DNA from 2 places in the Bacillus sp. C28GYM-DRY-1 genome. Region 1 is predicted to be linked to the other one. Evidence: a T-box and tRNA genes for the amino acid it is inferred to sense, from the RefSeq annotation. Region 1 holds a T-box; the other holds one or more tRNA genes.
What was found. A T-box is a leader RNA that pairs with one kind of tRNA and senses whether it is charged. The one in region 1 lies ahead of glyQ (glycine--tRNA ligase subunit alpha), so its partner is inferred to be a tRNA-Gly.
Positions count from the first base shown of each region.

Region 2: it encodes a tRNA-Gly, which carries the amino acid that the T-box ahead of glyQ (glycine--tRNA ligase subunit alpha) is inferred to sense. The anticodon was not compared.

Region 1 covers NZ_JAUMKF010000010.1:14,986-30,365, forward strand. The annotation lists gene Q3W56_RS11205 (YaiI/YqxD family protein) at 1-358, opposite strand, end outside; gene Q3W56_RS11210 (pyruvate, water dikinase regulatory protein) at 612-1,424, opposite strand; gene ccpN (transcriptional regulator CcpN) at 1,450-2,088, opposite strand; gene glyS (glycine--tRNA ligase subunit beta) at 2,221-4,260, opposite strand; gene glyQ (glycine--tRNA ligase subunit alpha) at 4,253-5,140, opposite strand; T-box leader at 5,223-5,398, opposite strand; gene recO (DNA repair protein RecO) at 5,438-6,205, opposite strand; gene Q3W56_RS11235 (YqzL family protein) at 6,242-6,385, opposite strand; gene era (GTPase Era) at 6,530-7,435, opposite strand; gene Q3W56_RS11245 (cytidine deaminase) at 7,416-7,826, opposite strand; gene Q3W56_RS11250 (diacylglycerol kinase family protein) at 7,947-8,318, opposite strand; gene ybeY (rRNA maturation RNase YbeY) at 8,299-8,772, opposite strand; gene pgpH (cyclic-di-AMP phosphodiesterase PgpH) at 8,773-10,908, opposite strand; gene Q3W56_RS11265 (PhoH family protein) at 10,987-11,946, opposite strand; gene yqfD (sporulation protein YqfD) at 11,943-13,139, opposite strand; gene yqfC (sporulation protein YqfC) at 13,158-13,439, opposite strand; gene Q3W56_RS11280 (hypothetical protein) at 13,496-13,909, opposite strand; gene floA (flotillin-like protein FloA) at 13,934-14,929, opposite strand; gene Q3W56_RS11290 (NfeD family protein) at 14,951-15,380, opposite strand, start outside.
Region 2 covers NZ_JAUMKF010000032.1:4,805-20,184, reverse strand. The annotation lists gene Q3W56_RS19670 (MarR family transcriptional regulator) at 1-302, opposite strand, end outside; gene yhbH (sporulation protein YhbH) at 462-1,640, opposite strand; gene prkA (serine/threonine protein kinase PrkA) at 1,820-3,715, opposite strand; partial or broken gene Q3W56_RS21225 (hypothetical protein) at 4,089-4,623, opposite strand; gene Q3W56_RS19650 (bactofilin family protein) at 4,635-5,348, opposite strand; gene Q3W56_RS19645 (YhbD family protein) at 5,339-5,980, opposite strand; gene trmL (tRNA (uridine(34)/cytosine(34)/5-carboxymethylaminomethyluridine(34)-2'-O)-methyltransferase TrmL) at 6,106-6,588, opposite strand; gene Q3W56_RS19635 (amidase domain-containing protein) at 6,626-7,555, opposite strand; gene queG (tRNA epoxyqueuosine(34) reductase QueG) at 7,623-8,783, opposite strand; gene Q3W56_RS19625 (B3/B4 domain-containing protein) at 8,866-9,489, shown strand; tRNA gene Q3W56_RS19620 (tRNA-Gly) at 9,579-9,652, opposite strand; gene Q3W56_RS19615 (helix-turn-helix transcriptional regulator) at 9,846-10,046, shown strand; gene Q3W56_RS19610 (hypothetical protein) at 10,047-10,520, shown strand; gene rpsN (30S ribosomal protein S14) at 10,538-10,807, opposite strand; partial or broken gene Q3W56_RS19600 (hypothetical protein) at 10,920-11,455, opposite strand; gene katA (catalase KatA) at 11,905-13,356, shown strand; partial or broken gene Q3W56_RS19590 (FbpB family small basic protein) at 13,407-13,570, opposite strand; gene thiC (phosphomethylpyrimidine synthase ThiC) at 13,690-15,380, opposite strand, start outside.

The DNA of each region.
Region 1 (15,380 bases):
TCTCAAGAGCAAAATCAATCATGCCTTCTTTGTAAAGACGCCCTCTTTCCGACATGACGGAGACATTTCTGTTCAACAGCAGGGATGCTAACCCGATGTCCTGCGTCACAACAATATCTCCCGGTTTTACGTGATTTGCGATATATAAATCAGCAGCTTCTTTATGAGGATCAACATATTTCCATTTTTCTTCATTGCTTCTGGAAAGCTGATAATGTTCAAATGAAGCGACAAAAAGTACTTCAACTTCATACTCAGATGCTGTTTGTAAAATTTCATCTTTTACCGGACAAGCATCTGCATCGACAAAAATCGTCTTTTCTTGTTCATTAAGAAGAGTAATTCTCCATCCCTCCATTAAACTCCTGCATAAAAGCAAGCAAAATCGCACATCCTTTATCAATGCGGACGTATATGAATTTGTCGAAAAATTTCCGGGAGAAATTCTTGACATCTTACCCATAATAGTTTATTCGTATCACACGAACCTTAAACCTAAAATTAATCATTTTATCACAATTTTTTATTATAATACAAACTTCACAAAGATGCTATTATTTTTCATTATTCCCTATTTGCATAGCCAAAAACCCAGGATAGAGCGTCCTGAGTTACATATTTTTTGTTTTGAGATGATGGATAATATTTGCTGTTTCTTCAACCGCTTTATTTGAAACATCAACAACCTGGCACCCGATCCTGTCCACAATCTTTTCGAAATATTCCAGTTCCTCTTTGATTCTGTTGATATTTGCATAGATCGCTTTGTCATTAAGCCCAAGTGATTTTAACCGTTCTTTTCTGATATGATTCAGTTTATCTGGGCTAATCTTTAAGCCAATGCATTTTTTCGGATCAACGTTAAAGAGTTCTTCCGGCGGGTCAACCTCGGGAACAATCGGAACATTTGCAACCTTTAGGCGCTTGTGGGCGAGATATTGAGACAGCGGGGTTTTAGACGTTCTGGATACCCCGATCAAAACGATATCAGCTTTTAAAATCCCTCTTGGATCACGTCCATCATCGTATTTAACTGCAAACTCGATCGCTTCCACTTTTTTAAAATAGTCTTCATCAAGCTGGCGCACCCGCCCCGGTTCGTATTTCGCCGTTAAACCGTAGGCTGTTTCCATTTTATCAATTAACGGGCCGATAATATCATAATATAAAACATTTGCTTTATCCGCTTCGGCAATCAAATATTCTCTGATTTCGGGCACAACTAGTGTGAAACAGATAATGCCGCCGTCTGCCTTTGCAAGTGAAATCACTTCATTGATAGTGCCTATATCTTCAACATAAGGAATTCTTCTGACATGTGTATCGTCCGCTGAACCGTTAAATTGGCTGAGTGCTGCTTTTACTACCAATTCAGCTGTTTCACCGACGGAATCCGATACAACATAGATGATGCGGTTATTCATATTATCCCCCCGTTAGTTTGCGATCTTATAGGATTTCATTTTCAGATAAACTGACAAGTATTTTTGTCATATTTGTTTTTGTCACTCTCCCGATTACTTCAAAGCCTTTATCGGTATCTTTGATGACAGGCAGTGCATCAATTTGTTTTTCTATCAAATGCTTTGCAATGTCCATCACATAATCCTCACGTCTGCACACCGTAATATTCGGCATCCTTGTCATGATGATATGAACAGGGACAGATGTAAGCTCCTGCTGGCCTATGCTCGCTCTCAGCAAGTCTTTTCGTGAAAGCACCCCCACTAAAACAGCATCACGGTCCACCACAAACAGAGTACCTACATCTTCTAAAAACATGGTGCAAATCGCATCGTACACAGAAACATTTTCATGAATCACGACGGGGATAGATTGAAAGTCTTTCACCTGAAGCTTTTTGAGTTTATCCGCCAAAAGCTGTGTTCCGGTTTTTCCAGTGTAGAAATAACCGACTCTCGGACGCGCCTCAAGGAATCCTGACATGGTGAGTATGGCTAAATCCGGACGCAATGTTGCTCTGGTTAGGTTCAGCTTTTCTGCAATATGCTCCCCTGTAATCGGCCCGTTTTCTTTTACAATCTGCAAAATATGTTCTTGCCGTTTATTTAGTTCGATCGTACTCACCACCTTTTCATTTCATATCTATGTAAAGAAATAATAATCCATATTATATCGTAAATATCTTGTAATCAAACAAAAAACTTATAAATGGGGAAAAGACGATTACCGATTACACAGCAACCGCCTTTTCTATCTTTATTTTACAATAAGGGCATTCATATTCGCAAAGGACTTGATCTCATCCGCCAAGCTTACCATTTGCGCCAAACGGTTTGCCTTTAATGTCTCATTATCTGCTATAACCATTGTATGATCGAAGTAAGCATCGATCGGTTCTTTTAAGGCTGCAAGTGAAGCAAGTGCCGCCTCATAATCTTTTTTGCTGAAGTTTTCCTGCAGGTTTTGCTTCGCTGTTTGGTAGGCATCAAACAGTTTGGCCTCGTATTCATTTTCAAACAGATCAGGCTGAATGTCTCCTCGGACTCCTTTTTTACTGATAGAGATCACTCGGCCTAATGCTTCAGCTGTTTCCTTAAATCCCGGTGCACCAAGCTTATGTTCCAAAACTTGTGCTTTATTCAGCGCTGAGTACGGCTCAAGCTCAGAGCTTTCCAGCACGGCATCGATGACATCGTGTCTGATCTGTTCAGCATTTAAGACATACTTCAGACGCTGAGTGAAGAAATCAAGCAGTTCATTTTCTTTATCCGTTTGTACAAAAGTAAGCAGCTCTTCAAACGAAATTCCCCAGTTGCGGTCAAGAAGAATCGCAACAATACCGCTCGCTTGGCGACGCAGCCCATAAGGATCCTGAGAACCGGTCGGAATAACACCGATAGAGAAGAATGAAACGATTGTGTCTAGCTTATCCGCCATTGCTACAACAGCTCCGGTGAAAGTAGAGGGCGTTTCTCCGCCTGCTGATCTAGGCATATAGTGTTCGTTGACTGCCACAGCCACAGCTTCATTTTCGCCAAGCATTCTCGCATACTTTTCACCCATAATTCCTTGAAGCTCAGGGAATTCGTATATCATATGCGTAACGAGGTCGAATTTAGAAATTTCAGCAGCCCGCTTCACATGTTTTAATGAATTTTCATCAGCCTGTAGACGGCCGGCAAGCTTTTCTGCGATTGAAGTAACTCTTCTAACCTTATCAGCAAGAGAACCAAGCTCTTCATGAAAAACAATGTTTTCAAGCTTCTTCACATTTGCATCAATGTTTAGTTTCTGATCTTCCTTGTAGAAGAATGAAGCATCAGATAAACGCGCACGCAGCACTTTTTCATTGCCTCGGGCCACATTTTCGATCGCGTGGCTGTTCCCGTTTCTGACTGTGATAAAGTGAGGGAGCAATTCTCCGTTCTTATCTTTGACAGGGAAGTAGCGCTGATGCTCTTTCATTGTCGTGACAAGCACTTCCTCAGGAATGGACAGAAACTCAGATTCAAATGAACCGTAAAGAGCTGTTGGGTATTCCACTAAATGATTCACTTCATCAAGAAGATCTTCGTCAACTGGAATGCTCCAATTGTTTTCTGCAGCCATCGCTTCCAGCTGAGATTGAATCATTTGTTTCCGGACGTTTGGATCAGCAATAACGTGCTGTTCTTTCAGCTGCTCTTCATAAGCTGAAGGTGAGTCAATTGACACTTCATGTCCAAGGAAACGGTGTCCTTGTGTTGTCCGTCCAGACTCAACGTTTGTGATCGAAAATGAAATGACCTCCTGTCCAAATAAAGCGACAATCCATTTGATTGGCCGGATATAACGCAAATCCTCATTTCCCCAGCGCATGTTTTTCGGGAAATGTAAGCTAGTAACCAAACCGTTCAGTTCCGGCAGAAGCGATTTCGTTTCTTGGCCGGCTTGGAACTTTTGCACAAATACATACTCTGTGCCTTTTACTTCTTTGATGTACAGGTCTTTCACGTCTGCGCCTTGGCCCTTTGAAAAGCCAATTGCCGCTTTTGTCCAGTTGCCGTCTGCATCAAGGGCAATTTTTTTCGCAGGCCCTTTCGCCTCTTCTTTTATATCATCCTGCTTTTCTGCTACATCCTTTACGAAGACAGCAAGGCGTCTTGGTGTATTGAAGAGCTTCACTTCACCGTGTGTGATATTTTTTTCTTTAAGCCAGCCTGTCAGCTTCTCACCAAGCTGAACCATGCTATCATTTAAAAAGCGCGCCGGCATTTCCTCTAAACCGATCTCTAAAAGTAAATCCTGTTTACTCATGAGAAGAACCCTCCCCTTTAAGCATTGGGAACCCTAGTTTTTCTCGTTCCTCATAATAGGTTTTTGCTACTTTTCTCGCTAAATTTCGCACTCTTGCAATATAGCCTGTCCGTTCGGTAACAGAGATCGCACCTTTGGCGTCAAGCAGGTTGAAGGTGTGCGAGCATTTCAGCACATAGTCATATGCAGGATGAACAAGTCCGTTATCCATTTGCTTAATCGCTTCTTTTTCATACGTGCTGAACAATTGGAACAGCATATCAACATCTGACGTTTCAAACGTATAAACGGAATGTTCGTATTCCGCCATCATGAATAAATCTTTTACTGTAAACCCTGACGTCCATTCCAAGTCGAAAACATTTTCTTTATCCTGGATATAAGACGCGAGACGCTCAATTCCGTACGTAATCTCTACAGAAACCGGTTTACACTCTAGTCCTCCGACCTGCTGGAAATACGTAAATTGTGTGATTTCCATTCCGTCAAGCCATACTTCCCAGCCAAGACCTGCGCAGCCTAAAGATGGGTTTTCCCAATTGTCTTCAACAAAGCGAATATCGTGCTCAAGGGGATCAATTCCAAGAGCACGCAAGGAATCTAAATACAGCTCTTGAATGTTGTCAGGAGACGGTTTAATAATGACCTGAAACTGATGATGCTGATACAGTCTGTTCGGGTTCTCCCCGTATCGGCCGTCTGCAGGGCGTCTGGAAGGCTCTACATAAGCCACTTTCCACGGCTCCGGACCGATACTGCGCAAAAACGTATACGGGCTCATCGTGCCGGCCCCTTTTTCTACATCGTAAGCCTGCATAAGCACACAGCCCTGACTGGACCAATGCTTTTGCAATGTTAGAATCATGTCTTGAATATTCATTTCAAGCACCTCCACTTTTCCTTCATAAAATGACTGCGGCAGCAACCAAAAAACTCCCGTCTCTATGCTTGCCAGCCGCAAACATAGGGACGAGAGTTCTCCCGCGGTTCCACCCTAGTTGCTGAGAACATAATCCCAGCCTCTTTTTTTGAAATTGCTCAAGAATGCCTTTCGTTGCGTGCTCATCCTTAGCTTACACCGTCCTAAGGTCGCTTTCATGAGGTAAACGCAAGTACTTCTTTCTCTCACTGCAACATATTTTATAATAAATGATCATATAAAAAGATGGACCAGATGTCAACTTTTGTTTTCACCCATTAGATGTTTCATGCTTTCCATTTGATCTAAAAAGCGCTTTGACTTTAAATATAACCCTGAATATTCTTCGTAATATAAATCAATTACTTGCTTTAACTCAGCTTTTGTTTCCTGCTTTAAGGACACATTGCCCAGCCTCGACAGATCGAAGTAATAAAACAGTCTCAAAAGCCTTGCCGTTGGCGGTTTAATTGGAACCCTGTAAGGATCTTTTTCAAAGCAGCGATGGCAAATAAAACCGTTATCACGAACAGAAAAATGAAAGGTCCCGTCCTGGCTTTTGCAATGCACACAGTGATTCAGCTCAGGATACAGCCCCATGACACCGAGCATCTTCATTTGAACAATGAAGGTGATGACATCCGGATCTGTTCCTTCATCCAGCTGTTTAAACGATTCTAAAATAAATTCAAACAAATAAGGGTTTGGCTTCTTTTCTTCTGTGCCTTTGTCCACTAGCTCAGCAATATACGCCGCATATGCTGTTAAAAATAAATCTTCCCTGATGCCTCTCATGCTGAGGATCATTTCACCCTGCTGAAGGGTTCCGAGGCCCGATGTTTTTTGCATTAGGAACGAACCATACAAAAAGGGCTGGCTGACTGCTGATAAACGGCTGTTCGGTTTTTTGGCGCCTCTTGCCATAACACCTATTTTTCCGTGTTCTCTTGTCAGTAATGTAACGATTTTATTCGTCTCTCCGTAATCATTTGTGCGAAGAACGATTCCTTCACATTTTGTCAGCATTTCCGCACCTTCCTAAAGCAGGAGCGGCCAAGATGTTTATAAAATTGGATAATCAAATCGGGCTAGCTCATCTTCTAGTTCTTCGGGTCTTTCCATGTTCTCTTTTTCCAGTTCTTTAAAAAGAAGATACGTATCAACATTTCCTGTTTGAGAAAATACGTTCCAGGTAAAATTCAACACAAGAAACCCACCTTTCTGTAGTTAAACTAGCTTACCTAAATTCCAAATTCTTACCTTTATCTTGACCAGATGTCCTCCATTTCATGTTAAACAAAATTTGCTAATGTATCCCTCTTGCTGTGAGAAAATGACACAGCAAGGAGATTAATATTCGTCCTCTTTAAAGCCAAAATCGCGAAGCTGGGACATTTTATTACGCCAGTCTTTCTGCACTTTGACCCACAATTCAAGGTAGACACGGGAGCCTAACAGTGCTTCAATATCCGCTCTCGCTTTTTTTCCAACCTCTTTCAGCAGGCTTCCTTTTTTTCCAATCACAATGCCTTTTTGGGAATCCCGTTCGACCACAATCGTTGCCGCTACGTGCACAGAACCGTTGTCCTGTGCTTTGATGGATTCGATGGCTACCGCAATGCTGTGCGGGATTTCTTCTCTCGTTAGATGCAGTACCTTTTCCCTGATTAATTCAGAAATGATAAAGCGCTCTGGGTGGTCGGTTACCTGATCACTCGGATAGAATTGCGGCCCTTCCGGCAAATATGCTTCAATCTGAGCGAGCAATGTTTCGATATTATTTCCTTCTAAAGCAGAAATCGGAACAATTTCCTTAAAAGGATAACGTCCACGGTATTCGTCAATTAACAGAAGCAATTGATCGGGATGAATTTTGTCAATTTTGTTTACGATTAAAAATACAGGCGTAGACATCTTCTGCAATTTCTCAATGATGAATTCGTCGCCCTTCCCGTAGCCTTCCTCGGCGTTGATCATAAACAAGATCAAATCAACTTCTTTTAATGTATTTTGCGCCACTTTCATCATAAAGTCCCCAAGCTTATGCTTAGGTTTATGAATCCCTGGTGTGTCAATAAAAATCGTTTGTGATGTGCCTGTCGTCAAAACTCCTTGCACCTTGTTTCTCGTCGTTTGGGGCTTATCGCTCATAATTGCGATTTTTTGTCCAATGACTTTGTTCAAGAATGTAGATTTTCCTACGTTTGGTCTTCCGATAATGGATACAAATCCTGATTTAAAGCTTTCGTTCGTCATGTAAATCCTCCGATGAAAATGCGCCTGGCAATAATTCTTCCACAGTCATTTCTTTTATTTGTCCTTGTAAATTAGTCAGTATGACAATAACATCCTTTGTGCAAAGCTCAGAAATCACCTGGCGGCAGGCTCCGCACGGAGATACCGGTCCTGGGGTGTCAGCCGCAACGGCCAGCATCTGAAACTCTGTATCTCCTTCGGAAACAGCTTTAAACAAAGCGGTACGCTCAGCGCAATTGCACATGCTGTATGCCGCGTTCTCGATGTTGCAGCCTCTGTACACTTTTCCATCCTTGGTAAGAAGAGCGGCTCCTACTTGAAATTTGGAGTACGGCGCATATGCCATATCACGTGCTTTTAAAGCTTCTGTTATTAATTCTTGTTTGTTCATGTGTACATGTTCCTCTCTTACCTATAATGGTACCGCTATCACTTTATATTTTACATAATCGCGCGCTTTTTTTCACGCCCATTTCTAAAAATGTAAAATAAATGTAAGAATCTTCAGCCATTACAGCTTTGGCAAAAAAATAAGTAAGCCAATGATACCCGAAATGACGGCAAAAACGCAAACAGCCCCGGCGGCAGCGTCCTTAGCCGCTTTAGCAAGAGGGTGATGTTTGTCTGTAATTAAATCAACCGTATGCTCAACGGCTGTATTTAAAAGCTCCAGCGAAAACATTCCTCCGATCAAAAAGAAAATAATCACCCATTCAATCGGGCTGAGCTCCACGAGGAAGCCGCAAATAAGAACAGCGCAGGCGGCTGCGAGATGAAATTGGAAATTCCGCTCCGTCCGCGCTGTTTCCCAGATGCCCCGGCCTGCATGGACGAAGCTTTTGAAGAACCGCTGCAGCTCATTTCTATGATCTCTTGAGTCCATAGGCGTCCAGCAAATCCTTTTGCTTAGTAAACATCTCCTCTTCTTCCTCTTTCGTCATATGGTCATATCCTAAAAGATGCAGAAATCCATGCACGGCAAGAAATCCGAGCTCTCTTTTAAAAGAATGATTATACTCCTCTGCCTGCTCTCTTGTGCGATCCGCACTGATGATAATATCACCTAAAACCGGCGGCATTTCTGCGCCCACGATTTCAACCTCGCCTTCTCCCTCTTCTTCAAGAGCAAATGAGATGACGTCTGTCGGCGTATCCTTTCCTCGGTATTCTTTATTGATCTGCTGAATGTCTTCATTGGTAACGATCGTGACAGAAACTTCAGCCTGATCCTGAACGCCTTCACGGTCAGCGGCAAATTGAAGCAGGTTTTCTACTTCTTTGAGCATCTCTTCAGAGACACTCCCCGTTTCATCAACGATATCAATCAGTAAACTCATCTATTTCACCTTCTTAGTAGCCTCCGGATATTCAATCCGGGAGTGGAAAATTCCTTTTAATGTTGCACAGAGCGTTTTTGCGATTGTATCCAGCTCCTTAAATGTCAGATCGCATTCACTGAACTGTCCGTCCTGAAGCTTATCGGATATAATACCCCGGACAAGCTTTTCAATTCGTTCAGGATTTGGATTATGCATGGATCTGACGGCCGCTTCAACACTGTCAGCAACTGATATAATCGCGGCTTCCTTTGACTGCGGCTTTGGTCCTGGATAACGGAACTCTTCTTCAGTAATCTGGTCCCCTTTTTCCTTCGCTTTATAATAAAAGAACTTTAAAAGCGACGTTCCATGATGCTGCTCAGCAATGTCGACAAGCTCCTTCGGAAATTTATAGCTTCTCAGCATATTCGCACCGTCAGTGGTATGAGAAATGATGATATTTTTACTCAACTGAGGAGACAGCTTGTCATGCGGATTGTCTATATTCATTTGGTTTTCAATAAAATATTGCGGACGCTTTGTTTTTCCAAGATCATGATAATACGCGCCGACTCTTGCAAGCAAACCATTGGCTCCAACAGCCTCACAGGCTGCCTCTGACAAATTGGCGACCATTACACTGTGATGATATGTACCTGGTGTTTCTGTTAATATTTTTCGCAGCAGCGGGTGGTTAGGATTTGACAGCTCAAGCAGCCTCATAGTGGATAAAATGCCAAAGCCTGTCTCAAAAAACGGCATCAGGCCGATGATCAATACAGAAGAAGCAAATCCCGACACGACGCCCATCAGCATTAGCGTACCGATTTCAAGTCCTGATAGCGCAGTGTTTTGGATCAATAACAAGGAAAGAACGACAATCATATTAATAAACGCTACGAAAAGCCCAGTCTGCAAAATCTTAGATCTTGCATTGTGTTTTCCTAAAAATAAAACACCTGAAATCCCGCTGATCAAATAATAAATCCCTATGACATAATTGAATGTTCCTGTCACACCCTGATTAAACATCATACTTCCGCAAATCGCAAGAATGATACTTCCTAGAATGGCAATGCGTTCATTCATCAGCAGTTTGATTAAGATCGCGCCGGCCGCAATGGGGACCAGATAGCCGATATTATGATATTCCATCTTCTGGAACAAACTGACAACCTCCATAATAACAAGCAAAAGCGTTGTGATAATGGAGAACAGCAGGATGGATTGGTTTTTAACCTTTAGGTTTTGTTTCTGTTTTTCAAAATAATAGACAAGCGTTGCAATGAAAAGTCCGATCATAATCAATAGGCCGCTGATCGGTTTAAAGAGATTTGAGTTATTTAATAACCCGGTCAGCTCAAGTTTTCTGTACACTTCTCGATCAATGAGGTCATTTTCTTCCACGAGCACCTGCCCCTGTTTGATCTGAACCTGCTGGACATTGTCTGACGCTTCCTGCCGCTTTGCCTCTGTCGCTTTTGGATCGAAGACGTAATTCGGGATAATAGCAAAACGCCCGATTTCTGTCGCAGCTCCCAAGTATTTAGATGGGATAGAATTGCCCTTTAGCTCTTTTTCCACTTTATCCTTTGCATCAGATAGTTTATCCGATGAGATTTCACTGCTCATGACCGTATTCACTACTGTGATGACCGTATCTCTGACAAAAGAAAAGTCTTCACTGTTTGCTTTCAGCAATATCTTGATGGAATCCTCTGATATGGAATCATTCACATCTGACGTTAATTTGTTCTTCACAGACTTAACAATTGCTTTTTCCGATGGTGATTTACTGTCTTCTTCTGATGATTTTTTCACTTCGCTAATACTGTCAAATATAGATGTCACAAGGTCAATCCGATTGTCTGTATATTCTTTTTTTAAGGTATATTGATCTTCAACCGCGTCCTCAGCGGCTTGCTTTTTTTCCTCTGTGGCTTTTTGATCTTCCACGGTTGCCGGAGCATAAATGGTCTTGTCGCTGACTGAAAATAGGTCTAAATCAAGTGTTTCCGGCTTAACATGTACAAAGAGCAAAGCAAACATAATGGCAGCCAGCAGAAGATACAGCAGTACATGCATGGAGCGGGCGTTTTTAAAGCTGCTCCATTTTTTTGAGCTGCTTTTGGTCTTCCCCTTCTTTTTCAACACAAGAACCTCCTCTTGAAACATCAAGCCCATAAGCAATCATAAAAATGACCCGATAACGCGCGATCGGGTCATTCAGCATTAATTTTGCTTATCGTATGCTTCAATAATTTTCGCAACAAGCGGATGTCTGACCACGTCTGTCTGGTCTAGCTCAATCATAGAAATGCCGTCTATTCCTCTCAGCATCTCCTTCGCTACTGCAAGTCCCGATTTGACGCCTTTCGGCAGATCAATTTGGCTAACGTCACCTGTAATGATCATTTTAGAGCCAAAACCCAGTCTCGTCAAAAACATTTTCATTTGAGCAGGTGTAGTGTTCTGTGCTTCATCAAGTATAACATAAGCATCATCAAGCGTCCGTCCCCTCATATATGCCAGCGGAGCAATTTCAATAATGCCTCTTTCCATCAGACGTTCTGTATGATCTGCCCCAAGCACATCATGAAGAGCGTCATACAGCGGGCGCAAATAAGGATCTACTTTTTCTTTGAGGTCACCTGGGAGAAAACCGAGGCTTTCACCGGCTTCTACGGCAGGCCTTGTTAAAATGATCTTTTTGATATGTCCATTTTTTAAAGCATGGACTGCTTTTACGACAGCCAGGTACGTTTTCCCGGTTCCCGCCGGACCGATGCCGAATACAAGGTCATTCCGCTTCATAGCGGCCACGTACTCCCGCTGCCCCATCGTTTTTACACGGATTGGTTTGCCTTTTGCGGTTTTTGTAATTTCTTCTTCATACATGCTTTCAAAGTATTCAAGTTCATTCTTCTTTGCCATTTTGACGGCGTAAATCACATCACGTTCAGAGATCTCTATCCCCTTGCGAATTAAAGCGAGGAGCGATCCCAGCAGCCGGTCTGCAATTTGAAACGATTCTTCATCGCCTGAAACATAGATCGTTTCGCCGCGCGTAATGATATTTACATTCAGATCTTTCTCCATCAATTTCAAAAAAGAATCTTGGTTCCCGAACAGTGAAAGCGCCTCGTCCGGGCTTTTCAGTTTTTGATTCATCGCAAGTAAATGTTCTGTCATTCTTCAGTCTCCCTGACAATAGGTGTGGTTTGAACAATATCTTCTATAACTTGGTAGAGAATAATCAACTTTACTTTACCATTCTCAACAGTCTGGTGCAAAACTTTTTCACTTTTCACTTCGCCGTCTTCGCCTATTTTACCCTCTACATCCTGTTTACCCAATTTAATGCCTTCTTGAACTGCTTCTTCTCTTGTATATTTTCGCAAAGCCTCTTCACTTTCTCTCGTTTGCTCTTTGATATAGGATACAGGGAGCTTAAATCCAAGAAAATTCAGCGAATGCTTTTCTTGTTCTGTTTTTTGGTGCTTCATTTCCTCTTTTTTAAACGTCATCCCCCAGATCGGGATTGCCAAAGAACCAAAAGAAAGCTTGTGCTTTGTCCTTACTTTGCCCGTATAGACGTTAAATAATGTCTCAAGAGGGACCGTCACTTCGGATCTGTACCAGGTTTCTCCGTAAATTTCTGCTTTTGAGGCGACTTCCTGCTGATGCTCTTCACTGCCGATCAGTCCCGAAACAAGCAGCTGTCCCTTTTCCACATGATCGTGGATTGCGGCCATCGGCTGACCTTTTTGCACATACATTCTTGTAATGGTTGCTTTCTTTTTGGCGACAATATCGCGGGGGCTAACATACTTTTCTTTTTCGGGCTCATTTTTCTCCACGACTTTCATATGAATAGTCGTCCCCTTGAGATCAACTCCGACCCAGGTGATATTGTCTATTCCATTGGTTAATGATTTTTGTATTTTTTCAGGCGACATCATTAAAAACTGCAGACGCCCCCTCTTGACGCCGATTTCATTAAGATGTTGCATCATTTGATGTTCCGTTTCAGGCTTAGCGCCTGTCACATCAATCTTCCACACCATATTGGAAAGCAAAAACAAAAGGATGAAAAACATTGCAAAACCAATCGTAAACCCTATATTCAGCCTTGATTTCAGCAACAGGAAAGGAAAACCCTGCCGATTGATAAATCGGGCTTTACATTCGAATTTTCTTCTCACCCGCCGAAAGGCATGTACATCCTGAAGCTGTATATATAACAATACGGCTTCTTTCTTTTTTTTGACAAGAAAGACCGGAATTCCCTGTCTTGTGCATTCATTAAGGAGCCGTTCAATCCCTCTTCCCGTCAATTCAAGCTGGACCTTCCCCGAAAAAAAAGACAGCCATTTATTCTTCACAACATTTCCCCCTCGGCTTTATGACTCAACATATCGAACGACATCAATCGTACCCTCCAAAAGAATTTCTTCCGGAAGAATCGCCTTGATGACAAAATTTTTACCAGATATGATGCACTGGCCCTGCTTCAGCATGAGCCTCACTTCATTCTCACTGAAAAGCAAAAGGCCTCTGTGGTTTTCTATGTAGATATGAAGTCTGCCAACCATTGTAATCCGCGGCAGATCCATCATAACGTCCGGGGGAATTTCCAATGCTCTTGTCAGCCAAGCTTTCATACGATTCTTTCTTTGCCCCATACAAAAAGAACCCCCTTTCATCTCATATGTATGATTTGAAAGGAGGTTCTAACACTTTAATTTTTACGGGCCGAGCGCATCGTATGGTGAGGTTTTTTTGCCCTTGGAGGCCCGAATACCTCTCCTAAGACGATTCCCTGTACCACAGTGTCTTTATTAACCTGGAGCATTTTTTGTTTTGTGTATACTGCTTTTTGTTTAACTGCAGTAAGATCACGTTCCAGCCCTTTCAGATTTCTTTCTGTTTCCTTGCGTCTTTCTTCCGCTTCCCGTCTTACCTGTTCTATTCGGTTAGGAATAGGTATTTCTTCTTTTGACTGCTTCTGTTGAGGAGAAGCAGTTTTCACCTGCTGAGGTTTATTTCTGTTTTGGCTGTTTTTATTTTCCTCTTTGCTCTTTTTACCGAAAATCATAGAAATGATTCCGATAACCGCTGCGATAATGAGCGGATTGGTCAGTATCTCTTCCATCAGATTTCTCCCTTCTTAGAGAGATTATGATTTGCTATCTTCATCAGACGAATCTTTCGTCAACTTACCGAATGAATCACGCATTTCTGTATCAGCATCGATGTTTTTGATATTCATGTAGTCCATGACGCCAATATTCCCTTCACGCAAAGCTTCTGCCATCGCAAGCGGCACTTCCGCTTCGGCTTCTACCACTTTCGCGCGCATTTCCTCTACGCGGGCGCGCATTTCCTGTTCTTGAGCGACAGCCATCGCACGGCGTTCTTCCGCTTTTGCCTGCGCGATGTTTTTATCAGCCTCGGCCTGATCGGTTTGTAAAATCGCTCCGATGTTTTTGCCAATGTCAACATCCGCAATATCGATCGAGAGAATTTCAAACGCAGTTCCTGAGTCCAATCCTTTTCCAAGCACTGTTTGAGAGATCATGTCAGGGTTTTCAAGCACTTTTTTGTGACTTTCCGATGAACCAATTGTCGAGACAATCCCTTCGCCGACACGAGCCACAATGGTTTCTTCCCCTGCTCCCCCAACGAGACGGTCGATATTCGCTCTTACTGTAATTCTTGCTTTCGCTTTTACTTCAATCCCGTCCATAGCCACACCGGCAATAAACGGTGTTTCAATTACCTTAGGATTAACGCTCATTTGAACGGCTTCCAATACGTCGCGGCCGGCAAGATCGATAGCGGCACAGCGTTCGAATGATAGTTCAATGTTGGCTCGCTGAGCAGCAATCAGCGCGTTGACGACTCTGTCAACATTTCCTCCGGCGAGATAATGGCTTTCAAGCTGATTGGTGGCAACATTAAGCCCAGCCTTATGCGCTTTAATCAATGGGTTCACCACTCGGTTTGGTATAACGCGGCGAAGCCTCATTCCGATTAAAGTGAATATGCTAATTCTCACTCCGGCTGCTAATGCTGAAATCCAAAGCATAACAGGCACAAATGTAAAAAATACAGCTAAAACAATGATCCCTACTACGATAATAGCCAGAATCATAAGTGTTGATGGATCCATATCTATTCTCCTCGTTTCTGTTTAAATTTCTCTCACGACGATGCGTGAGCCTTCCACTTTAACCACTTTTACTTTCTTATCCTTTTCTGTAAACGATCCCTCTGAAACAACGTCAAGGCGTTCATCATCAATAATAACGGTACCGGCAGGACGCAAAGGGGTACAGGTTACACCTACTTTGCCTATTAAGTCCATGCGCGTTTGATTTGATACGTAGCCGCTCTCCGTATTTGTTGAATCATTTAATACAAATTTCTTAAAGAATTTCATACGCTTTCCCAACACCCTTGTCAGTAAGATGAAAGCTGTAATAGAAACAGCTGAGGCGATCAAGAGAGAAACCGCCATGACAGTGAAGCTCCCCGCTGCTAAAAACAGGCTCGCAATAATCGCTCCTAAGCCCAGTAATCCAATGATTCCTCCCGGAAGGAATATCTCAAGCAGGATGAGG
Region 2 (15,380 bases), on a different contig from region 1:
GTTAACTGAATCATTACGATACGGCGGTCACCCGGACTGTCATACCGATTCATCAATTGCCGGTTATATAGGATATCAGTCATCCGCGTAACAGAAGCAGGCTTAAGATCAAGCGACATGGCCAGCTTGCTGAGCGGCGTGCTTCCGCTTTGATGAATTTTAAACATCAGTAAATATTGAAGGACTGTAATATCAAAAGGCTCAAGTACAATCTCCAATATCTTCTTCTGCTTTTTATAGATAGCCCGAGACGTATCAAAGAGCTGTTCAAAAGTGAGCAAAGCACGTTCTGATTCAGTCAACTCCTTTTCACCTCATTCCTCAATAATAGTTCACAAGATAAAATATTAATAAATGAAAGAAGATTTGTCAAAGGAAAAATTTCTTTTTTCCTTGTATTTTTTTCTCAAACGGTTTCTTGCTTTTATTAAATAAAAAAAAGCCCTAAAAAGGGCTTTTCATTACGAAAATTGATGGCTGACACCGGATTCTTCATTTCTGAAAAAGTTCTTCAACGCCTGAAAAACATCGGATTTCTGTTTTAAAATATAGTACTTAAATTTCTCGTTTTTCACATTTTTATATGCAGACATTAACGTTGAATGCCTGTTGTACTGATTGACCTCGCCGTAACAGAATAGATTGGCCTTCTTCATAATATCATTAACCAGTTTCACACAACGCGCGTTATCCGATGTCAGGTTATCACCGTCAGAAAAATGAAACGGGTAAATGTTGTAGCTGGCGGGATTGTACTTTTCGTCAATAAGCTCAAGCGACTTCCGGTATACAGAAGAACAGATCGTGCCGCCGCTTTCCCCCTTTGAGAAGAAGTCCTCCTCCGACACGACTCTTGCTTCTGTATGATGGGCAATAAATTCAATTTCAACGGTCTCATATTTTGTCCGCAAAAAACGGGTCATCCAGAAAAAGAAACTTCTGGCCATGTATTTTTCCCAAACCCCCATACTGCCGCTTGTATCCATCATTGCTAAGACGACGGCTTTTGACTCGGGCTTCGTTATGTCATTCCACGTCTTATACTTCAGGTCCTCCGGGTAAATCGGATAAAACGACGGCTTCCCTGACATCGCGTTTCGTTTAAAAGCCGACATCATTGTTCTTTTCTTATCAATATTACCTGTTAACCCAGTTTTACGGATATCATTAAATTCAATATCTGTATGAAGGATATTGTCCCGCTCTTTTTGCTGGAGATTCGGAAGTTCTAATTCCTTAAAAAGCGCTTCTTCTAAATCTATTAATGAAACTTCTGCTTCATAATAATCTTCGCCTGCCTGATCACCGGCTCCCTGTCCTTTACCCGGCCCCTGTTTTTTGTCTGATCCGTCCCGGGCCACAACATCTCCAACCTGGCTGTCGCCTTCTCCTTGCCCTACGTGTTTATTTTTATCATAGTTATAACGGATTTTATACTCATCCAATGAACGGATTGGGATCTTCACTACATCTTTTCCATTAGACATAATAATACTTTCCTCAGTCACGAGGTCCGGAAGATTGTTTTTGATCGCTTCCTGCACTTTTTTCTGGTGGCGCTGCTGGTCATCGAAGCCTTTGCGATGGAGGGACCAGTTTTCCTCAGAAATCAAAAAATGGCCGCTGTCATTTTGGGACATGAATTCCCCTCCTTAACCATTTGTGGTCGTGATACATACGTATTCCGGCTTGTGCCAGATTATGAAACAAGTCTTTCGATAAGATTTATATTCATCATATGCACAAAAGCATGGTTAATTGACAAACTATTTAGAAAATGGGACAAAATAACCCGCCCTATTCGGACGGGTCAAGGTACTTATCGGTTCAGCAGGCTGCCGACATATTTCAGCAGCTCATTAGCACTCGTCGAGTTGTAGCCGTGCTCATCAATTAAACGGGCCACGACTTCATTTACCTTTTTCAGCTGCTGCTCATCCGGCGTTTTTGTTGATGTCGTAATTTTAACAACATCCTTTAGATCAGCAAACAACTTTTTCTGAATGGCTTCACGCAGCCTCTCATGAGAATTGTAATCAAACCGCTTCCCCTTTCTCGCATAAGCCGAGATGCGGATTAAGATTTCTTCGCGGAACGCTTTTTTTGCGTTTTCCGAAATGCCGATCTGCTCTTCGATCGATCTCATAAGCTTTTCGTCAGGGTTCATTTCTTCTCCTGTCAAAGGATCACGAAGCTTGTTTTTATTGCAATAGGCCTCTACGTTATCGAGGTAATTGTCCATAAGGGTTTTAGCTGATTCTTCATATGAGTACACAAACGCTTTTTGAACTTCCTTTTTCGCAATGTCGTCATATTCCTTGCGGGCGGCAGAAATAAAGTTCAAATACCGCTCCCTGTCCTCGCTTGAAATCGAAGGGTGCTGATCAAGACCTTCTTTTAAGGAACGAAGAACATCAAGAGAATTGATCGACTCCATATTTTTTCTGATAATTGTTGAAGAAATCCGGTTGATCACGTACCGCGGATCAATGCCGCTCATTCCTTCGTCGTTATATTCTTTTTTCATATCCTCAACGTCGACAGAATTATACCCTTCCACACTTTCTCCATCATACAGTCTCATTTTCTTGACCAGATCAATATCCGACCGCTTCGGTTCTTTTAATCGGGTAAGAATCGAGAACATCGCAGCAACCTTCAACGTATGCGGAGCAATATGAACATCCGACACATCGCTCTCCGCGATCATTTTTTCATAAATTCTCTCTTCCTCAGACACTTTTAAGTTATAAGGCACCGGCATCACAATGATTCTCGAGTGCAGGGCTTCATTTTTCTTATTAGAAATAAATGAGCGATACTCCGTTTCATTCGTGTGAGCCACGATCAGCTCATCAGCAGAAATTAACGCAAATCGCCCGGCTTTAAAATTCCCTTCCTGTGTCAATGAAAGCAAATGCCAGAGAAATTTCTCATCACATTTCAGCATCTCCTGAAACTCCATCATCCCGCGATTCGCTTTATTCAGCTCTCCGTCAAACCGGTATGCGCGCGGATCTGATTCTGAACCGTACTCAGCAATGGTTGAGAAATCAATACTTCCCGTCAAATCAGCAATATCCTGAGATTTCGGATCAGACGGACTGAATGTTCCAATTCCCGTACGTTTATCTTCTGAAAAGAAAATGCGCTCAACCTTCACATCCTCAATTCTTCCTCCGTACTCTTCCTCCAGCCTCATGACATTTAAAGGAGAAAGACTTCCTTCTATTCTAATGCCGTATTCTCTGTAAAAGTCATCACGCAAATGATGGGGAATTAAATGTAGAGGGTCTTCGTGCATCGGGCAGCCTTTAATCGCATATACAGCGCCATTATCCGTCAATGTGTATGCTTCGAGACCTTTTTTTAGCATCGTGACCAGCGTGGATTTACCGCCGCTCACAGGTCCCATCAGCAATAGAATCCGTTTTCTGACATCAAGACGTTTCGCGGCCGGATGAAAATACTCTTCCACAAGACGCTCTAAAGATTCCTCAAGCCCGAACAGTTCGCGGTCAAAAAAGCTGTACTTCTTACGTCCGTCAATCTCCTCTATCCCGCTGTCTTTTATCATATTAAAAACACGAGAATGAGCAGATTGCGCGACCATTGGATTTTCTTTAATAATCTCCAAATAATCGGCGAATGTTCCTTCCCATTTCAGCCGCTGCTCTTCCTCTCTGTACTGTTCAATTTTCTTTAATATATCCATAAGGACCTCCTCCATCATGTTTGATGCGCTATGCAAATAAGGTACTTTATAAAATCTATGCTGCCACCTCGTGATACATGCTTTGGTTTCTTAAAATAAGATACTTATACAGCGTTGACAAGGCAGACCGCAACCGTTCATAATGAAGAAAATACAGAATCATCCAGACTCTGACAGCACGGAAAAATTGAAGAGGGGGAGAGACGGTGAAAACAATCATCATGATGGGTGTCATTGTCACTTTTTTAGTATCAATTTTTACTGCAGGGTACGAAAGCAAGCCGGGAAAAGAATAAAAAAGGGTGCTCCTCGTAAGAGCACCCTTTTTTGTATAACAGAACAATGTTTTATGGTTTTTCTTTAATCTTTAATTGATGATCACTTCTTTTCCCCTGACAACTGCCGCCCTCGCTATTCTCCACATAAACCTTGATATCCTTCTATGGCGCCGGCAATCAGTTTCACTTTCTACCGGTCGGTTAAAAAAGCTCGCGCGTCTTTTCACTATAATGGTTGTTCCGCCGATTTCCCGCAGGCTTTTATCATGGCTCAATCCAAGCTTGATATCACCGGCATTTAATAAACCGTGATACATTAATGCAGCCTGAACATTTACATTTCACCATCACCTTTAACGCTAAGCTTCCCTTTCTCAGTCATATTCCCGCAAATATCAGTCAGGCTTTATAAATTGAATCGATCAAATTGAAGGAAGCCGCTGATTTTCATTATGCGAATACACACAGCCGCTCATTCTCTGCTTCCCCGAGAAAAAGACCTCTGGCAGCCCGCGGCAGACAGCACTTCACTGATTACACCTTCACCTTTGATGCTGGCATGGTGGTATCCACCGCCTGCAGCGTGTCCGGCGCCATAAATTTTAAATGTCCCAGCTTTGTTGCCTCCATTACGATCCTCCTCACATCCTCGTGCATGTTTCTACCGATGCGCTCGGATCACAAGTATAGACCCCGCTGTATTCCACGGCTTCGATCTGGCAATTCGGCCCGATCTTCACTTTATTTCCGCGCACGGTTTTCGCTTTTGTATTTGTCAGATCAATTTCGTCACCTTCGATCAGTTCAGCCGTTAAAACAGGCTGCGGCAGCAGTCTAAGCAATGTCAGCATCCCTTTCCTGCCTGTCACTTGAAGGTGGCGGCATCCGATCTCACGTACATAACTTTCCCCGGCAGAAAGCTTAATGAACACCTGGTCAACGTTTAAAAGCCCGCTGACTTTGCATTTCCCTTCCGATTGAAAGGTTTCCGTTTCACAATCCGCTTCCATGACTGCTTTTCCGCTAATGACAATGTTATCAGCCTTGACTGTGCCGCCAATTGTTGTTGATCCAGCAATCTTTAATTGTTTTGCAGATACCTCTCCTTCAATGATACCTGTTCCGTTAATTCGAATAAATTTTGCTTCAACGTCTCCATGTATCTTTCCTGAACCGCTGATGGTTACCGCTTTCGCTTTGACGCTACCGTCAGCTGTTCCGGTTCCATTAAAAGAAAAAGTGTCACACTCCACATCCCCGGCCACTGTTCCGCTGCCGTTGATTTCAACTGATTGAAATGTTCCTCCCTTTGAACTTCCTGATCCGTTTATCACCAGCTTTTCCATTACATCCATTGATGGCCCTCCTGTATATATGTTGTTTTTAACTCCTCTGACGCTTTTACTAAATCTACCCGTTCCACAACCTTGACGGACGATTCAAACAGAATGCTGTCCGCTGCAGCCGCTATAAAACAAGTTGTGACACCGAGCTTCCGCAGCACAATCAGCTCCGTCTGTTTCTTGATCTCTTCAGTATCATGCTGCTTTAACACCTCTGCAGCCATTTTTGCTTCTGCCAGACTGACATTGCCGGACTGCAGGAGTCCTTCAAGCACATACAGCGATAGCAGATCTCGGGAAGAAAAAACCGAATCTCCTCCGCCATTTGAAAAAACATCAAGTGCAGTTCTTGAAATCAATCCTCTATGAATCAATTCATCAGCAGTCATGCTGACATCCTTCATTTTCGGTGACAGCATTTCCCTCATTTCATCCAGTGACAAATTTTCCTTCATCTTTTGAATCATTGAAATGCGGTTTAAAATATCCTCTCTCGGAAAAAACGTTTCTTGTCCTGTAAATGTGGATTTGCGTATAAACCATTCCTCAGGAATTAAGTTTTTCCGCTTCCACCGATACAGCTGACCATATGAAATTGATGTTTTTTCAAGCAATTCTTTTTTAGAGATTAATTGTTCTTCCATAAGTCCAGCTCCTTTGGTGGGTTCATTGTAACATAACACTGTTATGTTTTTAAGCCCAAAAACAAAACAAAGCATTTCCCACAGCACAAAAAAATCCGCCCATCATCAATGAGCGGATTTTCTCACTATGTTAAATCACGGTAATTTTGCTGACGCAGCGCTTCATAAACGAGAATCGCCGCAGTGTTGGACAGATTTAACGATCTAACGTGCTCTGTCATCGGAAGACGCAGGCAGCGTTCCATGTTATTTTGAATTAAATCCTTTGGCAAACCGCTTGTTTCTCTTCCGAATACGAAGAAATAATCCTCGTCAAGATCAGTGTAATCAAACGATGTATGAGGCTGCTGACCGAATTTCGTGATAAAGAAAAACTGGCCTTTTTGATATTCCTCAAACAATTCTTCTAACGAATCATGATACACAACGTTAACAAACTCCCAATAATCGAGTCCGGCACGCTTCAGCATTTTATCATCCGTTGAAAAGCCGAGCGGACGAATCAGGTGGAGCGTTGTATTGGTTGCTGCACAAGTACGTGCAATATTCCCTGTATTGGCGGGAATTTCTGGTTGATATAAAACAACATGTATTGCCACAATGTTCACCTCTGTTTTTCTTATCCGCTCATCATTATATCATTAATTAGTCTTTTGTCGTATCATCAACGATGTGAAAAAAGGCATATCGTATCGACGGCGTATATGCTGTAGAATCCTCGTATGACCAATACCTCATCCGGCTGTCATAGGACTGGGCATTGACAAGCGGCATATTGCCTTTGTCCTTCGCCACGACAATCGTTGTATGATTAAATCGGCCGTCTCCTTCAAAGTCATAGCAAATCACATCGCCCGGCATCAGCTCTTCCGCAGATTTCATCCGCACCGCACGAAGACCGGCCTTTGAATTCGACAAATACATTTTCATAGAATGAGCCACCGTCCAGCTGTAGCTCCATGAGCTTTGTTTCATCCACCAGCCTGATCCTCTATTCGGATGGCCGCGCATCGGCGCGCCTCCTGCTTGAAGGCACTGTGAAATAAAATTCGTGCAGTTATCGCTGAAATTTTTATATGCCGGGTTGCGCTTGTTCCAAAATTTCTCGGCATATTGCACAGCGCCGAGACGATCGTATTGAAAGGCCCTACCAAACGCTTCCCTTTCCTCTTGAGTATAGTCAATAATACTGGTCCCTTCATGAAATCCAGCCGGCTTTTTCGCAATGTCTTGATCACTAATCAAAATATGATCATAAAGGAAAGCCACCCGCTCCTCTATGTGCTCTTCCATATACAAGCTGTCATCCTGCGCCTTACACACGTATTCGTAATGGATGGTATACGTAAGGCAGGTCGTTCCGTCATCCTCTACCCGCATATGATCGATGATGGCCTTTGCTTTCGCTTTTATGATGTCAACTTTACGTTTTTCCAGAAGCTTCTTCTTTCGCTCCAAGACTTCAAGGTCTCCGACTTCAGACTCTTGTCTCATAGCATGCCCGTTAACCAAATAGCTCAGCCGCTCCTCCGCTAATTGTTCTAAAATGTGCTTCAAGCTCACCCCACCCGCCATACTTTTTTATAGAGAAAAAACACTTGGATACATCTCAAGTGTTTTTTCCTTCTGTTCTATACGTATGTCAGGACAGGCCTTGTTTAGTCATGCCTGAAGCTTTTAGCAACTCAATTCCTTTTTCAATTTCCAGCTTTGCCTCTTCATCCTTCTCTTTTTCAAGCGCTTTTGCAAGCTCTTCTGCATATCCATGATCACCGATTTTACCGATCGCCCATGCAGCTGTTCCTCTGATAACAGGACGCGGATCTTTATGCATCAGTTCCGTCAATTCAGGCAGTGCGGAAGCATCCTTAAAATGGGCAAGGGCTAGAATGGCGTTTCGCTGAATCGGTTTCTTCCCGCGCCAAGAACCTGAGACATGTCCGAATTTCTCCTTAAATTCACGGTTGCTGATGGTCAATAGCGGCTTCAATAATGGTTTGGCTATCTCAGGGTCAGGCTCCATTTCCGGATGGAGGTGAAAATCCTTCCCCTTATTGAGAGGACACACCGTTTGACACGTGTCGCACCCATACAGGCGGTTTCCAATCTTTGTCCGGAATTCATCAGGCAAAAATCCTTTCGTCTGGGTCAAAAAAGAGATACAGCGCTGCGCATTCAGCTGTCCCGGATTTACAAGGGCTCCCGTCGGACAGGCGTCCAGACATTTTGTGCAGGACCCGCACATATCTTCAATTGGCACATCAGGCTCAAAAGGTATATTCGTAATCATTTCTGCAAGATACACATAAGAGCCATACTCAGGCGTTGTGATCATACAATTTTTCGCGCTGAATCCGATGCCTGCCCGCTCTGCAACGGCCCGGTCAGACAATTCGCCAGTATCGACCATTGACTTTGTTCTGATATCCTCATGCTTGCTTCTCAGAAATTCCTCCAGCAGATCGAGCTTTTCCCTCAGCACATCGTGATAGTCTTTGCCCCAGGAGGCTCTGCAAAAAATGCCTCTGCGCTCAGTTCTCGTGCTTCTCGGCGCATCCTTCATTCTGGAAGGATATGCGAGAGCGATCGCCACAATTGATTTCGCTTTCGGTAAAAGCAGCTTCGGCGTCACCCTTTTCTCGATATCAGGCTCTTCAAAGCCGGAGAGATAGCCGAGTGATTCTTGAAGAATCAAACGGTCTTTTAAACTGTCAAATGTATCAGCGGTCGTAAAACCAATCTTGTCCACGCCAATGCTTTTCGCGTATTCAATTAATTCTTCTTTGAGCTGATGAACGTTCATGTTTTGCACAGCCTCCTTTCTTTGTGATAAAACGATACAGCGTATATAATAGGTTGATATCACGTAACTGGAGTGAATGCTAGTGAATATCAAACTTGATTCTGTTATTACTGAGCGCGCGGCCGGCTTACATGCGGCTGCTGTGATTTATGAGAATATTGATGTCAGCTACTCTCCGCAAATGCTGAAAGGCAGGCTTCGCCTATTTCAAGAATCCCTGTTTTTCGATTATGCGGACGGCGGAATATCTGATGAGCCCTTCGTCAAGGAATGGCAGGAACTCTTTAAACAGCTTAACCCTACATTTGAGGGAGAAACAACCCCAATGGAGGACATGCTGATCCCAATATCCAGAGAACAATTCATGGAAAGTAAGGATTCAGCCCATGACACCAACGATTTTTTCGCCTTAAAATATTCTCTGCCCATTATGATTTATGATGCCGGCAAGCTACATGAGCCAGTCCGAATCTCATTGGGAGAAAAAGAAAACATACTGCTTTTCTCTGATAAAAACGGCATATTTGGCGATTTAAAAAACAGTGTCAATCGCTATCCCGTTTCAGACAAGACCAAGAGCATGCTGCAAATCATTTTTTTCCCGCCATCCATTGAAAAAAGCAGTGCTGTTAGACTCTTATCATCATTAACGAAAATGTTTGAACAAATTCACGGCGGTGCCCATACAGTACATTGGCTTACGTAAAGAACACGATTGACGTGTTCTTTTTTACATAAAAAAACGCAATACTTCGTTTATCTAAGAAACGAAACACTGCGTTAATAACGTATGTATGGAGCGGGTGATGAGAATCGAACTCACGACATCAGCTTGGAAGGCTGAGGTTTTACCACTAAACTACACCCGCATTTGTGTTTGTCAGTAACAGTACCGTCCTGACTTGTCTAATATTACACGTTTATTAATTTTTCGTCAAGGGAATATAAAAATTTTGTCGAAAAAAAGTTTTATATTTGTAAATTTGTTAAGTCACATTTACATAATGTTAAGTATACTATACAATATAATCAATCGAGCATGCGAAGGGGACAGACGTCATGATGAAAAATAAAGTAAAAGAGCTGAGGGCGCGCTTCGGCTATTCTCAGGAAAAACTCGGAGAAACGATTGGCGTTACAAGACAGACTGTGGCAGCTATTGAAAAAGGCGATTATGTTCCCTCACTGTTGTTAGCACTGAAAATCTGCAAGGCCTTCTCCATGAAAATGGAGGATGTCTTTTGGTTAGAGGAGGAAAACTAGATGAGCATGAAAACAAAAGCAGCTTTTCAACTTGTTTTATTTGGCCTTGCATGCTGGACGCTAATTGCATACTTTGAAGCATCAGAAGGCATTGCATCTTTTATCCGCACAAAGAGCGGCGAGATGATGTTTGAATTAAACCTCACTCCCTTTATTCTGTTTGTTGCGGCGTCAGCGGTTTATTTGTACTTACAGAAGAAAGGCCGCCCTGCTGCAAAAAAGCTTCTTCTGCCAGATGAATTTGAAGAGCAGGATGAAAGAGAGAGAATGATGACGGCAAAAGCATGCCGCGCGTCATATATCGCCGTCTACTTCTCGCTTCCTGTCGCAGCGGTTCTTCTCATTTTTTATCCGCTTTTTCAATCGCGTATTCCGTTTTTCCCTATTATTATTGTGTTTATCATCATGATCATCCAGCACCTATCCTATGTCATCTCTTTCAAGAAAAACGAAAAAAACTCCGGCGCTCTGTAATCGGCCGGAGTTTCTTCTTACCAGCTCGCTTTTTTCACACCGGGAATCTGGCCTTTATGAGCCAGCTCCCTGAAAGCGATTCTGGACAGTTTAAACTTCCTCATATATCCTCTCGGGCGACCCGTTACCATGCAGCGATTGTGGAGTCTTCCCGGTGCTGAATCTCTCGGCAGCTTGCTGAGTGCCTCGTAATCTCCTTTTTCTTTCAACTCGCGTCTAATATCACCGTATTGTTCAACAAGCCGTTGGCGTTTTAACTCTTTTGCCACTTTTGATTTTTTAGCCAAGACACATAGCCTCCTTTTCAAATCGAAATTATTACGATTTAAAATGTATCATGCACGATTCAAAAAAGCAAGCACACTGTTTTGAAAAACAGAAGGCCAGTGCCGTCCATTTTTAATCTTGCAATTTTACATAATATAGCAAGGCATCTTGATGTTTGATTATATCTTTTTTATGTTCAGAGGTTTTCATGTTTTTCTTGATATCTCTTATACTGCTGCCGATTAATACAGGTTTTTCAAAAGAAATCGGCTCTGCCGACGAAATATTCTGAGTCATTTCATGTGTAGCGCTACCATCACGCCGAAATGACGTACCAGCCGCAATATTCCCCTGTTTATCAACAATTCCATAATGAACGGTGCTCAGCTTATTCTTTCCTTCCCCCTCCTCATTCTCAAAGTACACAAATTGTAATAAATCAGGTTTTTCCTCCGAGTAATCTGTACTTACCTGTCCAACGGTTTCAACAAGCTTTCCGTTTTAATAATGCTCTATATACATTTCAGCTCCAGAAATGCTATCGCTGATATTTGCAACCTCGGCAGTGAATGTTTGTGAGGCTGCAACATCGATCCTGTTTTTTTCGAGGTCTGACATATCCGCCTCTTTGATTTCCATTTGTTTTTATCTTCGCATGCTGTCAGCATAGCGATCAGGCAAATGATTGTTGCGCTTACTAATGTTTTCAGAAAAACAGCTCCCTTCTTTACCTATCATACCATGCTCAGAGGCTGTGTTTTACTTAAACCAGCTGCGCCTTTTCCCCTTTTATTCTAAAACTTTCTCGTCCGCTCATTTTCAAATGGCAAAACCAAAAACCAAGTTCTGCAACATAATACGCCTTTCTAAGAGAGGATAGCCGGACGTTGTCAACTTGTTTATCACTTACTCTGCTTGTTTCGCAAATAGAGTAGAGAAAATCATTCCCGCAAAATTTTTTTATTCTTTTCAAAATCCGTTATGACAAGGGTTTATCAACATTTTCAATACTATATATCGCTTAATAAAGATAACTATTTTATAATAATTATAAAATAATATTGACTTTTTACTTAGAGATGATATTATGTTCTTATAAATTTCAAGAGGTGATGACATGAGTTCAAATAAACTGACAACTAGCTGGGGCGCTCCGGTTGGAGATAATCAAAATTCAATGACTGCCGGTTCTCGCGGACCAACTTTAATCCAAGATGTACATTTACTCGAAAAATTGGCCCATTTCAATAGAGAACGTGTTCCTGAACGTGTCGTTCACGCCAAAGGTGCGGGTGCACACGGATATTTTGAAGTGACAAACGATGTTACAAAATACACGAAAGCCGCTTTCCTTTCTGAAGTCGGCAAACGAACACCGTTGTTCATCCGTTTTTCAACAGTTGCTGGTGAACTTGGCTCGGCTGACACCGTCCGCGACCCGCGCGGATTTGCTGTTAAATTCTATACTGAAGAAGGAAACTACGACATCGTCGGTAACAATACACCAGTCTTTTTCATCCGCGATGCGATCAAGTTCCCTGATTTTATCCATACACAAAAAAGAGATCCAAAAACTCACTTGAAAAACCCTACGGCTGTATGGGATTTCTGGTCACTTTCACCAGAATCACTGCACCAAGTGACAATTCTAATGTCAGACCGCGGAATTCCTGCGACACTTCGCCACATGCACGGCTTCGGAAGCCATACATTCAAATGGACAAATGCCGAAGGCGAAGGCGTATGGATCAAATATCACTTTAAAACAGAACAAGGCGTAAAAAACCTTGATGTCAATACAGCTGCAAAAATTGCCGGTGAAAACCCTGATTACCATACTGAAGATCTTTTCAACGCGATCGAAAACGGTGATTTCCCTGCATGGAAACTATATGTGCAAATCATGCCTTTAGAAGATGCAAATACGTATCGCTTCGATCCGTTTGATGTCACAAAAGTTTGGTCTCAAAAAGACTATCCGTTAATCGAAGTTGGACGAATGGTTCTAGATAGAAATCCGGAAAACTACTTTGCAGAAGTAGAACAAGCGACATTCTCACCTGGAACACTCGTGCCTGGTATTGATGTTTCTCCGGATAAAATGCTTCAAGGCCGGCTGTTTGCTTATCATGATGCACACCGCTACCGTGTCGGTGCAAACCATCAAGCGCTGCCAATCAACCGCGCACGCAACGAAGTGAACAATTATCAGCGTGACGGACAAATGCGTTTTGACAATAACGGCGGCGGATCTGTTTATTACGAGCCTAACAGCTTCGGCGGTCCGAAAGAGTCACCTGAGGATAAACAAGCAGCATATCCAGTACAAGGAATCGCTGACAGCGTGAGCTACGATCACAACGATCACTACACACAAGCCGGTGACCTCTATCGTTTAATGAGCGAAGATGAGCGCGCCCGCCTTGTTGAAAATATCGTTAACGCCATGAAGCCGGTAGAAAAAGAAGAAATCAAACTTCGCCAAATCGAGCATTTCTACAAAGCGGATCCTGAATACGGAAAACGCGTGGCAGAAGGCCTTGGATTGCCGATTAAAAAAGATGCTTAATAGAAATGAAAAAACCCGCTGCAAATAGCGGGTTTTTTTATAGTTAATAGTTAGTTACGTACTGCCGTATGCTTCTTATCAACCTTTATATAAAATTCCTCCATAGGCTCCGCGCAGTTCATAATCTCTCTTTTGTTTTTTCACTCAGAAGTTCAAGCAGCAAAATTTGATTCCCATATGTATTTCGCGTCCTGAGTCGTTTTCTCCCCTCCTTTTACATACAAAAAAGGCCCTTATCTAAAACATAAGAGCCTTTGGCTTCACGATCAGCAAATACTGTAAATATATTAGCTATATTTAAACTTAAAACGTATTCCAATTTGCCTGTCAATTTTATTTATACAGCTTGCTGCCTTGATTCACAAATTCTTCAGCTTTTTCTTTCATTCCTTCTTGAATGGCATCCCATTCACTAAGCTCTTTATCCTTCGCATAATCACGAATATCCTGAGAAATTCTCATACTGCAAAACTTCGGCCCGCACATTGAACAAAAGTGAGCGGTTTTTGCTCCTTCAGCCGGCAGGGTTTCATCATGATATTCAAGTGCTCTTTCCGGATCAAGAGATAGATTAAACTGGTCTCGCCAGCGGAATTCAAAGCGGGCTTTCGATAACGCATCATCCCGTATTTGCGCTCCGGGATGCCCTTTTGCAAGGTCTGCCGCGTGCGCAGCAATTTTATATGTAATGACTCCTTCACGAACATCATCACGATTTGGCAACCCCAAATGCTCCTTCGGCGTTACATAACAAAGCATTGCTGTCCCATACCAGCCGATCATCGCCGCTCCAATTGCTGAAGTAATATGGTCATAGCCCGGTGCAATATCTGTCGTCAGAGGCCCCAATGTGTAAAAAGGCGCTTCTTTGCAAATGTCCATTTGTTTATCGACGTTCTCTTTGATTTTGTGCATCGGCACATGCCCCGGTCCCTCAATCATTACCTGAACATCATGCTTCCAGGCAATTTGCGTCAGCTCTCCAAGCGTCTCTAATTCAGCAAACTGCGCTTCGTCATTGGCATCAGCGATTGATCCGGGACGCAGACCATCCCCAAGAGAAAAAGCAATATCATACGTTTTCATGATTTCGCAGATTTCTTCAAAATGAGTATACAAAAAGCTTTCCTGATGATGAGCCAGACACCACTGCGCCATAATCGCTCCCCCGCGTGACACGATTCCAGTTGTCCGTTTTGCGGTTAGCGGGACATACCGCAGCAAAACACCAGCATGAATCGTAAAATAATCCACTCCCTGCTCTGCCTGCTCAATCAGCGTATCACGGTAAATCTCCCACGTTAAATCCTCCGCTACGCCGTTTACTTTTTCAAGCGCCTGATAAATCGGAACAGTTCCCACAGGCACAGGGCAATTGCGAATAATCCATTCTCGCGTCGTATGAATGTCTTTTCCGGTAGAAAGATCCATCATCGTATCCGCTCCCCAGCGGATGGCCCACGTCATTTTTTCCACTTCTTCTTCAATGGATGACGTAACCGCTGAATTTCCGATATTCGCATTAATCTTCACATGAAAATTCCGGCCGATAATCATCGGTTCACTCTCAGGGTGATTAATATTTGAAGGAATGATCGCCCGGCCGCTTGCTACCTCATTTTTGACAAATTCGGGAGACACATGCTCGCGGATTGCGATAAACTCCATCTCAGGTGTAATGATTCCTTTTTTGGCATAGTGCATTTGAGTGACATTTTGGCCCGCTTTCGCCCGCAGCGGTTTCCGCTTTAGTCCTGGGTAGCTTACATTTGGTTTTGCTTTTTTATAACCGTTATCTTCTGGTTTGACAGCCCGTCCTTCATATTCTTCAACATCGCCGCGCCCTGTGATCCATTTTTGGCGGAGCGGCTTTAGTCCTTCTTGAATATTAATGGTCACATTAGGGTCCGTATACGGTCCGCTTGTATCATAGACACGTACAGGCGCGTTCTCCTCTTCACCGAACGAACCTGTCGTCGGACTTAAGGCGATTTCCCTCATCGGCACTTGGATGTCCGAGGAAG